4 regions of the Brumicola nitratireducens FR1064 genome follow, and region 1 is predicted to be linked to each of the others. Evidence: predicted binding sites of a transcription regulator. Region 1 holds the regulator's gene; each other region holds the start of a gene.
What was found. The regulator FNR, encoded in region 1, switches genes on or off when oxygen is low (the NO sensors DNR and NnrR bind a similar motif). The targets are predictions, from matches to a motif close to TTGATCTAGATCAA.
Positions count from the first base shown of each region.

Region 1 (4,218 bases):
TTGTAGCACACAAGTTAGGCATTAATAATAGCTATGCACAATGTACCCCGTCACAAAAGTTAACAACAATAAAGACCATGCAGCAGCAAGGTAAAAAAGTATTGATGCTTGGCGATGGTATTAATGACGCTCCTGTATTAGCGGCAGCGGATGTGTCTTTGGCCGTAGGTAATGCGTCAGACTTAGCGAAAAACGCAGCCGACGTTATTTTGCTTAACGCACGATTGGATTCTCTTTCTTTGGTGTTGGCTATGGCAGACAGAACCCGGCGTAAAATAAAACAGAATATGGTGTGGGCAATTGGGTATAACGTGCTAGTTTTACCACTAGCAATGGCTGGTTTTTTAACGCCTTGGATGGCTGCTCTTGGCATGTCTATTAGTTCCATCATTGTGGTAATTAACTCTACGCGGCTGCTTAAAGATTAAGATAAAACCCTATAGGTAACGGAGTCTATTGAAAGTATGAGTATTATTTATGTGTTGATACCCCTTGCTATCATCATTGTAGGTATCGCGATCGTTGTATTTTTTTGGGCTGTTCGGTCGAATCAATTTGAAGACCTCGATCGCCAAGGCTATAGCATTTTGTTTGATGACGACATCAATACCCAGGATAAAGAAGCTGATCAGAGTATCGTTACACTAAACAAAAGTAATGGCTCCGACAGCAACGAGTCGAAGCCAAGCACTGTCGATAAGTAATAATGGTCGACATTAACTACATAGGAGCTTTCTTAATTGGCATCGCCGGAGGTGTTCATTGCATCGGTATGTGCGGTGGTATTGCCAGTGCATTTTCATTTGCAATTCCTAAAGGGCAATCACAGCTTCCCTATATTTTTTCATACAACCTTGGTCGTATAGTCAGTTACACGATTGCAGGTGCAATTACTGGTTTTATAGGCAGCATTGCAACCGTTAATATTCAATCCGCATTCCCTTTTTTGCAAATTATTAGTATTGTATTTTTGGTTTTATTAGCGCTTTACATCAGCGATTGGTACAAGGGTTTATCTTACTTAGAAAAACTAGGTGGAAGTCTTTGGAGAAAAGTAGCCCCTCTATCCAAAAAACTTATTCCCTTCAAAAACCCATTGTACACTCTACTGTATGGCATGATATGGGGCTGGTTACCCTGTGGTTTGGTTTATTCGGTGCTGACTTGGTCTCTGGCCAGCGAGTCGGCAATGCAAGGTGCGCTTGTAATGTTTTCTTTTGGCGTAGGGACACTCCCTACGCTTTTTGCAGCGAGTTTAGGAGCAAGCTTTTTAGTCCCCATTTTTCAACATAAATTGACTAGGATTACGATCTCTTTGCTGTTGCTTCTATGTTCTTTGGCCTTGACCTTAAACCTAGTTATGAGCTAACTTAACGGCATAATTAACAAGGATGAATAAGTAATGGCAAAAGCCCCCGAACTTTCGATTCACTGTCAAAGTTGTACCTTTAGTCACTTGTGTTTGCCGGTTAGTTTGAACAAAAATGAATTGGAATCGTTAGACGACATTATTGAGCGCAAAAAACCTCTACACAAAAATGATAAATTAGTTCGCCATGGCGATGATTTCCATTCTTTGTACGCTGTACGCTCTGGTTCGTTTAAGTCATACGTTAGCGATAAAGATGGTGTTGAACAAATTATCGGCTTTCATTTCCCTGGCGATATTATTGGCTTTGATGCATTAAAAGACAATAAGCACGGCAGTTCTAGCCAGGCCCTAGAAACGGCTATGGTATGCGAGCTCCCCTACGATACCCTCGACGAGATGTCGGTGAAATTTCCAAAGTTAAGACAGCAAATAATGCGCTTCATGAGTGCGGAAATTAAACATGACCATGATTTAATGATGTTGCTCAGTAAGCGCAGCGCAGAAGAGCGGTTATTGCACTTCTTGAGCCATTTATCGCAGCGCTTTGAAGAAAGAGGCTTTTCTGCAAAACAGTTCAACCTATCCATGACCAGAAATGAAATAGGCAACTACCTTGGCTTAACGGTGGAAACTATCAGTAGATTATTAACCCGCTTTCAAAAAGAAGAATTAATAAAAGTTGATGGCAAATTAATATCCATTATTAATTTTGATGGAATTAGGCAGCGTTTACCCGATATGGAAATTAACTTTACTAACGTTTGTTAGTGCAAATAGTAAACATCTCATGTGCTCTGTTATTTTGGCTCTTTCTGCGCAGAACTTAATAGAGCTAAACTTTTAACTTTTTTCGGCAATTATTTGATCTGCGGCAATAGCTTAACTGGTGTATTGAACAAAAAGCATCCACACTACAAACTTATATATCAGTGTTGGAGAAAATCATGTTTACGTGTAAAAAAATACTCGCTGTTACCGACCCCACCCTCGAACAACAAACTCCGGTGTTGCGTGCGCTGAAATTTGCGCAAAGAACAGACGCTACAATAATCGTGTTTTCCTGTATTTATGATAAATCTTACGATATGACCGCAGTGCTTAACAGCGAAGCACGTGTCAATATGAAAGAGGCCATGGTTGAACAAGAAAGATTAAAGATAGAGGCTCAAATAAAACAACTCAACCTAACAGGTAAAGTTAAGATTGACATAGTTGTTGTGTGGCATAAAAAATTACATGAAGCGGTAATAAATACCTGCAGTGATTATGGTTGTGACCTTATTATAAAAGCGACTAAGAAGCATGGATTACTCTCTTCTAGTTTATTTACTGCTGCAGATTGGCACATTGCTCGAAACTCATCTGTTAACTTACTCTTAGTAAAGTCTCACGAATGGCCACAAAAACCAACTATACTGACTGCAATCGGTGTTTCGGCTAAAGATGATGAACATGTATTCTTGAGTGATAAAGTGGCTGAAACAGCATATGAGTTATCTCAGCTACTTGATGCGAATCTTCATTTTGCCAACTCATATGCTGGTGCACCGGTCCAAGTAACGGTCGAAGTACCTAGTTTTTCTCCCGAAATTTACAATAAAACGGTGCAAGAAAGACATACTACACAATTAAATACACTGGCTGAGAAATACAAGGTCAACGATACTAATATACATGTGCAGGAAGGATTACCCGAAGATATGATCCCAGCCATTTGCCAGCAATATAAAGCCGACCTCGTAGTTATTGGCTCAGTTGGAAGAAAAGGATTAACCGCCGCACTCCTAGGTAATACAGCGGAGCTTATTATTGACTCAGTTGATTGCGATACCTTGATTGTAAAAACAAATTAAATTCAGTTGATATTAGCAAGAGCCAAGCTTATGCCAGAAAATTAAGCTATTGCGACCTAGGCAGAAGCTTTCTCTACTCGCTTTCTCAACTAAATACTTAAAGCGTTTAACTTAACGCCTCTTTGTTAATTGCTTACCAAGCTCACAAGCATTAAAATGACACCCATCGAAAAACGCCATATTTTTTTGTATTCTATGGAAGCATACACAGACCAGCGTTTTTATTTTGAATGAATTGACCCAGCTTATGGGTTGTCGGAATGCATAATGAGTGAAGAAACAGGCTTTAACCAAAAGCTAAAATACAGTAACGATAAATTAGCAAAAAAAATACGTAGAAACGTTGGCAAAGCTATAGACGACTACAACATGATAGAGGATGGGGATGTTGTGATGGCCGCCATAAGTGGTGGGAAGGATTCATTTGCCATGTTGGATATTTTGCTCAGTCTGAAAAAATCAGCTCCCATTCATTTTGATGTTATTGCAGTCAACTTAGACCAAAAACAACCCGGCTTTCCAGAGCATGTCTTACCTAACTACCTAGAATCAAAAAATATCCCCTACTACATTATCGATAAAGACACATATTCAGTTGTGAAAGCTAAGATTGACGAAGGTAAAACCACCTGTGGTTTGTGTTCTCGACTTCGTCGTGGCAGTTTATATTCGTTTGCGGAGAGCATAGGCGCAACTAAAATTGCACTTGGGCACCATATGGATGATATGGTTGAAACAACTTTTTTAAACATGTTTTATGGTGCCAAATTAAAATCAATGCCTCCTAAACTACTGTCTGACGATAAGCGAAACATTGTCATTAGACCCATGGCATACTGCCGAGAAAAAGATATTGTTCGATTCGCTGAGCTCAATGAATACCCCATAATTCCGTGCAATCTGTGCGGTTCTCAAGAAAATTTACAGCGTCAAAATATTAAAGCGATGCTCACTGATTGGGACAAAAAAACGCCGGGCAGAATAGAGAATTTA
Region 1 is NC_016041.1:2,001,838-2,006,055, reverse strand. Features, by position in the region: gene GNIT_RS08710 (heavy metal translocating P-type ATPase) at 1-428, shown strand, start outside; gene ccoS (cbb3-type cytochrome oxidase assembly protein CcoS) at 465-704, shown strand; gene GNIT_RS08700 (sulfite exporter TauE/SafE family protein) at 707-1,369, shown strand; gene fnr (fumarate/nitrate reduction transcriptional regulator Fnr) at 1,403-2,140, shown strand; gene uspE (universal stress protein UspE) at 2,317-3,225, shown strand; gene ttcA (tRNA 2-thiocytidine(32) synthetase TtcA) at 3,493-4,218, shown strand, end outside.

Region 2 (4,218 bases), 730 kb from region 1:
TGTCAGCTTCATTTGTATTAAAGCTAGAAAATCGTTCAACATATTCTTGCAGTTCAACACTATCAGCGCTCTGCCAAACTTTGAGTGAGTCGATATTCATTATTTCGTTGGATGTTGGATTAACAATCAACACCGTTGGTGTCGCAAAATAATGAGGATAGCCTACCAGCGTTGTGATGTCCCGTCGGTCTTCCAAGTAGCCGACATCTATAAATTGTGTAACAAAAGTGTCTGACAATACCGGCTGCATTTCTTCATTTGAAAAACGTTCGGCTAAGGTAACGCTATCATGGCACCACTGAGCGCCCAACACGATCAATGCATATTTATTTTCAGCCTTTGCTTTACTTAATGCCGTTTTGGCTTGCATTAGGGGATTCTCAGCAGGAGAAAACACATAACTTGGGAGCACTTTTTTATTGTCAGCCGCCAACGCTATAGTCGATGATGCGAACATAATTCCTATTAAAAATATAGGGATAAGTGATTTGTGCGGCTTTGATAAGGCATTAAGTAGTTTTGACATGTGAACACTCATTGACGATTTCTATCCGATGGTTAAAGCCAGAACAATATCACTTTTCATAATGAGAAACATTGAGATATAAGTGATTTGAGTAAATAAATAAGACCCGCAATAAATCAACAATTCATCGTCTTATAACGCTGTTTTAAATTCCATATCGATATGCATGATGCCGTCTTCATCATAGGGCTCACTGAACGGGGTGAAGCCAAGTTGGGTATAAAAATTTTGTAAATAGACCTGCGCACCTATTTGTATGTTGTGTTCCGGCCAATTTTGCTTACATAAACTCATTGCCTTCTGCATTAATAGCCCAGCTACGCCATTTCCACGAGCTGCGGCCGCCACGGCTACACGGCCAATACTTGAATCTGTATAAGAAACACCGGGTGCTATGCAACGAGCATAGGCGACAACATTGTTTGATAAGTGAGGAGAGTTATTGGTCTGAGCAGCTTGTTCAACTTCAAGCAGCAGATGCAATGTATCGGGCTGGATGTCTTTGTTGTCTAAATCAGGATATACGCAGTTTTGTTCTACCACGAATATATCACTGCGAAGCTTTAAGGCCTTATAAAGCAATAAGCCAGATAATTCCTCAAAGCGATAGCAATCGAATGAAGGGGCAGCCTTCTTTTTACTTAAGTTCAATGTTTTGCTCAGCCGTCATCGTATTTCGAATCACCTACTTTAGCTGAACATCACTGCTAGTTCTACCTATTTACTTTATGGCAACTGGTGCAACCGCCAGCAACTTTCCCTGCAAAGTAGTAACGAGGTTGTTCAAACGATGCAGCGACTCTGGCCTTATCAACTTTGCTCATAAAGTCTTGCATGTAGTCTTCCATGAATGGATGGTTTGCACCTTCACTTCCCGTTTTGAGTCTCGAAGCAATAGCGCTCATATTTCTTAGTGCATCAAGTACTTCTTCGCGCTGCGCTTCAATTTCATCTTCGGTTTCACCATATGGCTTTGCTAATGCTTGTTCGAGCAAACTCATTTGTTGTCCGAGTTTGTCCATATCTGAGCGCAAAACGGCCTGTTCAGTGTATTTAAATTCAGGCGCGTAAGTAACTTTACGCATGGACTCAGCAAATGGACTGCTGCACCCTGCTAAGATAATCGTGCTCGCAATTGCAGTAACAACAACCCTGCTAAAACTAACTCTTAACTTATTCATGCTTCTACACTCCTTTTGGCCGTTTGCAAGGGGCAAAACTACAGCGCCTTTTCAGTCTTTTGGATTATGGTAAATAATTCGTCTTTGAGATGAAGGCGACGCTTCTTCAGTGTTTCTAAATACTCATCTTCAACCGGCGAATTACCTTCTTCAAGCTTTCTCACTTCGCTGTCTAATTCATGGTAGCTATCCGCCAGCTTTGTAAAATGCGCGTCGTGCATTTTTAGATGGCGAATTGTATGGTGATGGTCGGGGAAATCGTTCAGTAATGTATGTTTTTCTACTTGCATGTTAATTATCCTAGATGGTGAGTGCTTTAGCTCATTCTAGGTCATTGTTTTTTTTATGTATTGATCTATATCATCTTATGCATCAACGCTGCAGAAACTTTATGGATTAGTAATGTTTCGCTCTATTCAATACAGCAGTGCTAAACGTGAAGGCAGTGCTGTGTTGTCTGGCTAGTCACTTACAGAAAGGCTTCCCAAATATTTTGGCTTGCAGGGCCTTCAGTCTTGATAGATACCGCACCACTGGCCACTTTTTCTATTGCATCAGCAATGTTGTTGATGTCACGTTCACTCATACAAGGATGCAGGCTAACTCTTACCCAGCCGGGTTTCAAACTTTGAAACTCGTCATCAAGTTGATCAGTAATGCTTTTAGACGTGGAGTAATCAATGTCCAATAAATGATGACCATAGGTGCCAGCGCAAGCGCAGCCCCCGCGAGTTTCTACTTGAAAATCATCACTGAGGCGTTGAACTGCGGTTTTGTAATCAATATCACTAAACACAATTGAGAAAACGCTGAGGCGATGCCTATGTTGATCAGATAGAATGCGCACGCCTTTTATGTCTTTGAGGCGATCAAAGAAAATCGTATTTAAATATTGCTCACGTTCACAAATGCGTTTAGTACCCATTTCTTCTTTCAACTGGATTGCCATCGCGGTTCTTATCGTTTGTAAGATGCCCGGAGTGCCGCCGCTTTCACGCTGTTCGATATCCGTAACAAAACGATGCTCACCCCAAGGGTTAGTCCATAGTACTGTTCCGCCGCCCGGCTGCTCAGGGACTTTATTTTGATAAAGGTGCTTATTAAAAAACAGCACGCCCGATGAACCCGGTCCACCTAGAAATTTATGTGGTGAGAAAAATATGGCATCGAGCCATTCATCTTTTGCAGGATGCAGATCGATGTCAACATAAGGTCCGGAGGCGGCAAAATCGACGAAGCAAAAGCCCGACTTTTCATGCATTATTTTAGCTATTTTACGATAGGGCGTTTCGATACCGGTTACATTGGATGCAGCGGTAATAGAGGCTATTTTAATTTTCCGACCAGTCTCTTTTGCCAAATCTTGTGCGAGCCAGTCTATATCAATTTCATCGCCCGGCAAGGCAGGGATAATTCTAAGTTCGACTAGACTTTCAATCCACATTGTATGATTGCTATGGTGTTCACGATGAGTAATATAAACCAAAGGTCGTTCAGTCATGCTCGCAACAACGGCAGCACGATGCTGCTCGTGGCACCACCAACCCATCATTCGCATTAATTTGGCCAAGGCACCTGTCATGCCGTTACCTACGTTTAGCAAAATGTCGTCAGTTGAGGCATTCACATGTTTCTTAATCACTTGCTCAGCTTCATGCAACCAGGTAGTCATGACTCTACCCGTGTAGCTGTCTTCAGTGTGAGTATTCGCCATTAAACCGCCGACCATATTAATAATGCGATCTTCTATAGGGCGAAACAGGCGCCCACTGGCAGTCCAGTCAGCATAAATTCTGTTCTTGTAGTTAGGGTCAACAACGAGTTGGCTCGCTATATGCGCCCAAAATTCGTTATCCGAATCTTTGTTGTCTGCTTTGAACATCGACTGAGCTATTTTATTCATGTGATAGCGATCCGGTGCGTTTGATGTTGTTTATGATAACAAGCGTTGTCTAGTATTTAGTTCTCTTATTTGAAGTATTAATAGGGTTTTGAGGTTATGTATTCTATTAATTTTATTTTTAATGAAAATTTTATCTAAGATATTACATTATTGGTATTGTTTTGTTCTGTCATTTATCCTAATGAATGTAATGCTTTTCCAAGCAAAGCACTGCGTTCATATGCATAAACTGGCCTATATTTACTGCCAATAGAATGTATGCAGTCGTCAATGTTATACGATACTTGTAACTTCACACTTGTTTGGATAAGGTTCGATTGCTTATAAATTGACAAGTTAATTGACCACTAATGTATTTTGGGAAGGCTTCGCTTATGACTAAACCATTTGTTACTAAACCTGTAAATAATGAAGCGCCAATGTCAAAGGATAGACGAAATGCACTAAAAAGCGTCGCTAAGATTGGTGCGATAGCAGCGAGCATGCCTTTGTCAACATTTGCGATTGGCCAGTCGAAACCTAAGCTGAGGATTTTAGGTACACACGTTACCTTACAAGAGGAGTTGCGCACAAAAGCCATGCAAGACTTGGGTATTGACTTAGTGTTT
Region 2 is NC_016041.1:1,271,647-1,275,864, forward strand. Features, by position in the region: gene GNIT_RS05595 (thioredoxin family protein) at 1-526, opposite strand, end outside; gene GNIT_RS05600 (GNAT family N-acetyltransferase) at 659-1,177, opposite strand; gene GNIT_RS05605 (hypothetical protein) at 1,240-1,707, opposite strand; gene GNIT_RS05610 (HP1242/YdcH family protein) at 1,746-1,997, opposite strand; gene GNIT_RS05615 (aminotransferase class V-fold PLP-dependent enzyme) at 2,177-3,610, opposite strand; gene GNIT_RS05620 (ABC transporter substrate-binding protein) at 3,985-4,218, shown strand, end outside.
Region 2: a site for FNR is predicted at 2,058-2,071, ahead of GNIT_RS05610 (HP1242/YdcH family protein). Genes of this name have one in related genera too.

Region 3 (4,218 bases), 1.7 Mb from region 1:
GATGATTATAAATTAGAATATAAGGATAGATGCCTGCCCTTGTGTGCGATAGATACCGACGGCAAACTTAAGATATTTACTACCTCAAATGACATAAAACCGAAATCGGGATGGCAGATTATTAGTCTAATAACAGCTGCAAAAACACTCCCGTGAATATAACCAACAGCATGTGATTAACATGCTGTTGGCTTAGTACTAAGCGCTTTCTAGTCGTTTGATTTGCTTTTCGATGTCTGACAAATTTCCGGTTTTAAGCCATATTTTCGCGCCTTCGCTCGCTGCTTGAAGGTCTAATTCTTTTCCTTCGGGAATGCGCAGCCAGTCATGCTTATTCAGCCTTTCTTGATTATGAACAACTGTGCCGTCTAGGACCAGTATCTCATTTCCATTTTTCGCATCGCTTTGCCAGTGAGTATTTGCAGAAAGCGTGACATGCTTCACTTGTTCATATTTATCGGCATACAGCAGTCTTTCAACTACCTGATCGTCGTTGTTTGCAAAGCTTACCTCTGCATCTTCCATCAGAATATTCACATGCTTGCGATCTTCTGGTTGAAATTGCCATAGTTTCACGAAAATTACACAGCCTTTTTCCGACCCTGGTTTGTGTCTTGACTGGGGTGGATTGCGCACGTATGAGCCAACGGGGTAGTCACCATGTTCGTCTTGAAATACGCCCTCGAGTACAACAAACTCTTCACCACCATTATGAATGTGAGGAGAGAAGTGGCTTTGCGGTGCATATCTAACAATACTGGTTGCTCGGGCAACCTCATTTCCTACTCGATCGAGTGGTTTTCTGTCGACCCCAACTATCGGCGATGCCACCCAGTCTTGCTCAGCAGTATGTGCCAAAGCCCTTTGTGAAAATTCAGCATTAATTTTCATGTAGTCCTCGTGTTAAACTTTTTGTATTGCTTCTTACGTGCCTTAAGCGCCTGAGCGCTAATATTTACTAGTTATTCGGGTATTAAGATCATAGTTAGGTGCGTTTTAACGCATTACCAATAATAAAAATTACGAGACGCTTGAAAGTATGTTTTTTACTGACCGTGTAGCGGCTAAGATCGCGCCTTCCATATACCCAGCGTCGTGCTCTGAAAATTCACTAGTTGCGAGGTGTAGCTTCAACTGCTGAAGTTCTGCCTGTTCGAAGGCAAGGTCAATGTGCGGATGAGCAGAAGCTTGCTTCTGGTCGAGATTAGTCGCGGTAAAATTGTCCGTTCCCCAATCTTTGTAATATGTTTGTGTGTATTTATTTGCTTGTGAGCCGAATATAGCCGATAGCTGCGCTAAACAAGCAGTTTTCATTTGCTCGCCAGATGCATGTTGGCGATGCGCAAACGGAATACCGACAAAGCCAAATAAAGCAAAAACTGAGTTTCCTTCTGAATCTTCAAAAGAAGCATCATGAATTTCACCTAATGGGCCAACTTGACTAAAAGCCTGACCAGATAATCCTCGATCGCGCCAAAAAGGTTGGTCGTAGGTGACTGCGAATTTTGCCTGGGCTGCCATCCATGTGGGTGTTTGCTCAAATTTGCTGGCTAATGCGCTTAAAAACCCATTTGCATTAACAGATGTTGTCTCTCCGCTTTTCAACAAATGAGCGATTACTCTCGGTGGAGTGGCAATAACAATATGTTCGTAAGAAGCTGAGCCAAGCCTTGAGCTCTTTCTGCTAGGATCAGATTGGCTAAGGTCATCAAAATTACCTGCTAGCGTGTTTCTTTGCAGACCTAAATGCCAATATTTACCATCTGAGCGAAGCGAAGTGACCGTAGTTGATACGTAACTACATTTTTGGTTTATCCTATTCGCCAACGAATCAATGAGCTTTGTTGTGCCACCAAAGATTCTATACATAGGCGGTGGAGCAACGCCACTTATTTGTTGCGGTGGTTCGTGAGCGTTGCGTTGAAAAACGGCGTCACCTGCAGTGTTTTGCTCAATTAGTCGCAAACCTAATTCAGTCACTAAGGTCTGTATTTCTTGTTGATGGGGAAAAATCCAAGAAGGACCAAGATCCATTTTATAAGCAGATACGTGGGTTTCTTCACCATAAATTCGGCCACCCAATATCGGTTTTGCCTCTATTAATTCGAATGAAATTTTATTTTGTGCCAGCAAATACGCAGTATAAATACCTGCAAGGCCACCACCGATAATGCCTACTTTAGCTTGTTTCTCTTGCATAAATTGTCTTATCTTTTCTATTTACTAATTTGATCGGCACAAGAATAGAACCAACAGGTAATGAAGTATAGTTTTCTGTTGCAAAGAATAACTGAGTCAGTTTCTTATTTATTACATCTCTTTGCGCTATATCAATGGGCTTGCTGGACTTTCTTTATTTTTCAGTTAGTATGCTGGATACTAATTTGAATAAGAACTATTCTTATTTAACTAATAACCGTGTTCATTGAACGATTTGCTTAAACTGGCGTACTTAACCCTGCACCTATGGGCTAACAATCATTCAATGCGTGAAGAGAGAGTATAATGACTGTCTGGGATATTCCTTCAAAAAAATCAGCTTCTATTCAAAGCCTTTGCACAAGTATGCACTCAGATGTCGCTATCAGATTGCAGGAAATGGGTTTTGAAGAAGGCCAACTGATTACCTGTATCAAGCGAACAGCTTTTAATGGCCCAACAGTTATTCAATTGGGCGACTGTATTTATTCACTTGAACAAAGTGTTGCTAACCACGTAAATGTAAACCCGATCTAAAATGCAAAAAATTCTTCTTGTTGGTAAGCCCAATTCGGGTAAAAGTCTGCTATTCAATCAATTAACCGGCTTGAGGCAAAAAGTTGCTAACTTCCCTGGTGTAACAGTTGAGTTAAAGAGTGGTATTTTTAATGCTCATTTGGACAATGGGGTTGATGGTAAGCAGCAGCAAAAATTCGAGCTCATCGATTACCCAGGCACGTATTCTTTAAAATCGTTATCGAAAGATGAATCGATTGCAATCGAGCAGTTGCTCAATGCTATGTCCGATGAAAAAACCAGTGTTATTTTGTGTAACCTCGATGCTACTAGGATGGAGCGCTCTTTGGTGTTCGCTTTGCAGGTTCAGGAAATTGCAAAACAGCACAATAAGACGGTTATTTTCACATTGAACATGGTGGATGAGCTTTTACGATTTAATCATAAGATTGACACCGACAAGCTCAGCGAAAAGCTAGGTAGCCCAGTTTATGCTGTATCTGCAAAAACCTTAATTGGTATTAGCGAGTTACAAAAAGGCTTGGGTGAAATTGCAATTTCACCCGAAAAATATCGCGTAAAACCGACAGAAACTAACCAGCAGGCCTCTGGGATTGCAGCGAAAAGCCTAGCGAAGGAATTTGCAATCCAATCGGATGTGGTACTTAAGCGCCAGAACGCGATAGACCGTTTGCTGCTTAATTCAGTCTTTGGTGGTTTTGCTTTTTTACTGATTATGTTTTTCTTATTTCAAAGCATTTTTACTTGGGCTGCACCGCTCATGGACGCAACAGAAGATGCTATTGGCTTTATCGCAGGTATCGTTTCCGGTTTCTTAGGAGAAGGTATATTAAATGACTTTATGACCGACGCTATTTTTGGTGGCCTAGGCTCGTTTCTTGTTTTTGTTCCGCAAATAATGATATTGACGCTCATAATAGGTTTGTTGGAAGACAGCGGTTACTTGGCCAGAGCGGCGTTAATCTGTCACAGGCCCTTAAGTTTTTTTGGCTTGTCAGGCCGAAGCTTCATTCCTTACTTGTCAGGCCATGCGTGCGCAATTCCCGCGATATTGGCTGCACGAACAATTGAATCGCCTCGCAAACGCTTTGTAACAATGCTAACTGTGCCGCTGATGTCTTGCTCAGCACGATTACCCGTTTATGCCCTGTTAATAGCGGTTTTAGTGCCGGACACTACTTATCTGGGCGGATGGGTTAATCTGCAGGGGGCGATGTTTTTTGCTTTATATTCATTTGGTATTTTAACTGCTCTTATCGTCAGTGGCGTGTTGAATAAAATGACGGAGGGCTCGAAAGAGCTGCAGGATATGCCCTTTATCTTAGAGTTGCCTTCATATCGGCTACCGCATTGGCAGCCTTTGTTCTACCGTATTATCAATAGTGGCGTTCAATTTATAAAGCGCGCAGCACCTATTATCTTTGTTGTTTCCTTAATTATTTGGACTTTGGGCTATTTCCCTAATAATGGTGATTTACAAAA
Region 3 is NC_016041.1:284,374-288,591, forward strand. Features, by position in the region: gene GNIT_RS01195 (cation:proton antiporter) at 1-156, shown strand, start outside; gene GNIT_RS01200 (cupin domain-containing protein) at 199-891, opposite strand; gene GNIT_RS01205 (flavin monoamine oxidase family protein) at 1,021-2,199, opposite strand; gene GNIT_RS01210 (FeoA family protein) at 2,506-2,736, shown strand; gene feoB (ferrous iron transporter B) at 2,738-4,218, shown strand, end outside.
Region 3: a site for FNR is predicted at 2,321-2,334, ahead of GNIT_RS01210 (FeoA family protein). Genes of this name have one in related genera too.

Region 4 (4,218 bases), 750 kb from region 1:
TTTAGCTTGCTGCTTAAGCTTGCGTGCAGCGCGAGCAGCCATGATCCGCTCAGCTCTCGCTTTCTCTTTTTGTACACCCTGTTTGATTTTTTTGCTCACAATGACGCTGTGAAATAGCACGCCCGCCATACACAAAAATGTACAGATGAAAGAAGTCCATACGAAAAACGCATAGCCGCCCATGTTGAAAAAGTCGCTGATACTGTCGAATTGAAATTCCATTATTCATTTCCTCCCGACTTTAAGCTCTGCTTTTCATTAGCATCACTCAATTTATCGCTAACTGCGTCGACAGCAGCAAACTCTGCACCACCAAAACGCTTGGCAACCCAAGGACGATGCAAGTCTCGCAATATAATTTCGTTCTTCATGCGAATAATAGTGACCCAGCCGATAAACGCGGCGAAGCCCAAAATACAAACCAGCAGAGGAACGTACATTTCAAGCGCAATGGAAGGCTTGCCAATTTTGGTAATAGACGCACCCTGATGCAGCGTGTTCCACCACTCCACAGAAAAGTGAATAATAGGAATATTGATAACGCCGACCATCGCCATCACCCCAGCGGCTTTACCCGCCTGCTGTTTGTCTTCAAACGCGGTATATAGCGAAATAACGCCTAGGTACAAAAATAGCAAAATGAGCTGCGAGGTGAGTCGTGCATCCCAAAACCACCACGTTCCCCACATAGGCTTGCCCCACAGTGAACCGGTGAATAAAGATATCAGAGTCATTACCGCGCCTACCGGTGCAATGGCTACCATGAACATATAAGCCGTGCGCCATTGCCAAACAATGCCGACCAGCGCCGCTATTGCCATGGCAACGTATGCGCCCATGGCTAAAATAGCACTAGGCACATGAATATAAATAATCCGGTAAGATTCACCCTGCTGATAATCTGAAGGTGCAAAACCCAAGCCCCAAACCAAGCCAATAGAAAGACTCGCAATAGCGACAAGAGCAAACCAGTTTTGCAAAACGTCACACAGCCAGTAGGCTTTTTCTGGTTTCGCGAACGAATTAATCCACTTCCACATTAGTTCTGACTCACTTTTAATGAATACGCAATTGCCATTGGAGACAACGCAACTGAAAACAGGAGCAACGCCGCAATAATAGCAAGTTGCGGGTGATAAGGTAATAACATTGATGCCGATTCGATGGCTGACGTGGCAAAAATAAGCAACGGTATAAATATCGGAATTAATAGCAGCGCTAAGAGCACCCCACCGCGATGTAACCCCACGGTCAGAGCAACGCCAATAGCACCCACAAAACTAATCAGCGGCGTACCTAATAATAAGGTGAGCATCAACGCCACATACATATCCATCGTGAGATTCAAAAACACCGCAAGCAAGGGCGAAATCAAAAACAAAGGCACGATATGCATCAACCAGTGCGTAAAAACCTTCACCACAACAATCATGTACAAAGGCGTGGGTGACAAAATATATTGTTCTAAACTGCCGTCGGCGAAATCGTCGCGAAACATTCTCTCCATGCCCAGCAATAACGACAAGATAGCGGCAACCCAAATTACGCCACCACCTATACGCTGCAGCGTTTCAAGGTTCGGTCCCACCGCGAGCGGAAACAAGGTGATCACCAATACGAAAAACATCAACGGCTGCATCAACTCGGCTCGTTGACGATAGGCAAGCGCCAAATCCTTCAAAAAAACGGCTTTCAACGCTACCATGAATACTCCAAGTGCAAATTGGACATGGGGTAATCGATATTTAAAGCCTGATGCGAAGTCATCACAATCGCACCACCAGCGTTAAGGAAGACCGCCATTTTGCTTTCAAGTTCCGCTATTAAGTGAACGTCTAATGCAGTAAAAGGTTCATCTAACACCCACACATTAGCGTCAGTCTTGAGCCAAAGCTTAGCCAAGGCAACACGACGCTGCTGCCCCGCCGACAAATTCTTTACCGCAATATCTTCTAAGCCGGTCAAGCCTAGTTCTGCCAATGTGGCGTGAATAGCCGTATCGTTGGTATCAATTGCGTGCTGTTGGCACCAAAACCGCAGATTTTCAGTCGCCGTTAATAACTGACTGATACCCTGTTTGTGGCCAAAATAAAGTAAGCGTTCGCTAGCGCCATGCACCATTTTTTGGCAGTCATGTCCGTTTATTTCAACGTATCCTGCTGCAGGCTGACTTAAGCCAACCAAAATGCGCAGCAAACTGGTTTTTCCAGCGCCGTTCTCACCCGTTACGTAAAGTAATTGGCCAGAATGAAGCTCGATATTGATATCCGAAAACAACTGGCGGTCACTTTTTTCACAGGCCACTTGTTGTGCTAGCAAAACGCGCAAATAGAGATACTCGAATTAAGTTGATTATCCGCGGGATATTAGCACAATATTTCGATGTTTTGTGTGCTTAATCGTCAATGAATGTATGGAATATTCGATGCTATTGCGCAACATCAAACGATGAATTCTGATGATCATTCCATGATCCTTAATTTGGGCGTCTGAAAAACACATAAAATCCAGTTTTAAAGGAGACAATAGACAAATTAAGATCAAATCATTGCTTTTTGAAGGTCGCGGCCGATAATCTAGGATATGGCTGAAATAACAACCGTCACACTAAACCAATTAAATGCGCTGACTCGTGGATCAGAGACGTCTGCTGTCCGCAGCAATACAAGCGCAAACAACCCACAAACGCTTAATGACGTTGCCGCGAAAGTCGTCATTAGCCAAGTATCCCCAAATACAGTGACCTTAACTAACCCACAAACTAGACAGTCGGTTCAATTGCCAGCGGCGGCCCTTGCGAACTTAGGCAACATGAAAACGGGCCAAGCACTTGAACTCGTCAACGTTGCTAATAAACCCAACACCTACGCCCTAATTCCTGCCGCAGTCACTAACCGACAAAGCGCCACTGTTGGTCAGCAATCTCAATTACTGGCGAGCACTAGCATTAACGTAAACGACAATCAGCTTACTGCGCTGGTAGCAAAAGCATCTGCAGCTGGAGACATTAGCTTTGCGGGCAAGCCAATTGTTAATATCTCAGGTAGGATCACCGCAATTTCGGCTAATCAGGTTACCGTTAACTTTACGGTGCCTGGTTCAAACTTGCCGGCGCAACTAGCGCAAATAACCTTGAATCAAGCCCAAGTGAGTAGCTTGAGTGTGAACAGTAATGTGAAAATTACGCTGGATGTTAGCGGCAAACAGCCAAATATCATTTCTTTGAGCAGTGTTAATGTAGCAAGTGCTCAAAATTCTCAAAATGCACAAAGCGTAAACACCATTCTCAATTTAGGCTCGCAACTAGCAAAATTGAACAACGCAGTGCTGCCCAATAAATTAGTCAGTGCATCGATACTACAGCAGTTGATAGGTTCTTTGCCGCCAGGCAGTTCAGTAGCGAATAATTTGCAAAACAACGCGTCTTCAGGCTTATCGCAGGTAATTATTCCACTAACTGATGCAAAGTTGGGCGACCTGCCTAAATCACTATTGTCCTCACTACAAAATGCGATTGCGAGAGTCAACACTACCGCGGCCACACAAGTCTCTCTTCTTGTTGAAGGTACCGGCAACGCGAATTCGTTAAAACTCTCTGTTTTAGGCAACCTGAGTAAATCCTCTGGAGAACTTAATACTAGTCAAATTCGCACATTATTGGCAACAGCTGAAGGTAAAGCTTTAGGGAATGCGGGAAATAATAATGTTGTCGATGCGGCAAAGTCTACATTGACGAATAAGCAATTGGCGTCGAATTCAGGCACAGGGTCAGTAGCTGGGGCACTTTCAAATACGATTGCGAAACAAGGTTTTATTGCAAGTAGAGCAGAGCTAGGCGTTAATCAAGCGGGCAATCCTACTGTAAGCAATCCACAATCAGCATTGACGGATGCAGCCGCGGCAAGAAACCCTGCGGCAGCCCTTCCTAACTTCAAAACCGATTTGCTGTTAGAGCAACTTACTAAATTCATTAATACACCCGCTCAAACTTCTCAGCCTGCTGCCCAGCAAAATCCAACGATACTGACGCAGCTTTTGAGTCAATTACCGAATACAAAAATAAGCTCTATTATTGAACAGCTGAGTAATTTGGCCGCGACACAAAGAGTGAACCCTGCAACCACTATTGATTCACTAAAAACACAAGTTCAAGCACTTAGCCAATCAACCTTAGCTCAATCCGCTAGCCAGAGCCAAACTCTCTCATTAGCCAACATT
Region 4 is NC_016041.1:2,748,006-2,752,223, forward strand. Features, by position in the region: gene ccmD (heme exporter protein CcmD) at 1-222, opposite strand, end outside; gene GNIT_RS11880 (heme ABC transporter permease) at 222-1,040, opposite strand; gene ccmB (heme exporter protein CcmB) at 1,040-1,705, opposite strand; gene ccmA (cytochrome c biogenesis heme-transporting ATPase CcmA) at 1,699-2,328, opposite strand; gene fliK (flagellar hook-length control protein FliK) at 2,584-4,218, shown strand, end outside.
Region 4: a site for FNR is predicted at 2,432-2,445, ahead of ccmA (cytochrome c biogenesis heme-transporting ATPase CcmA). Genes of this name have one in related genera too.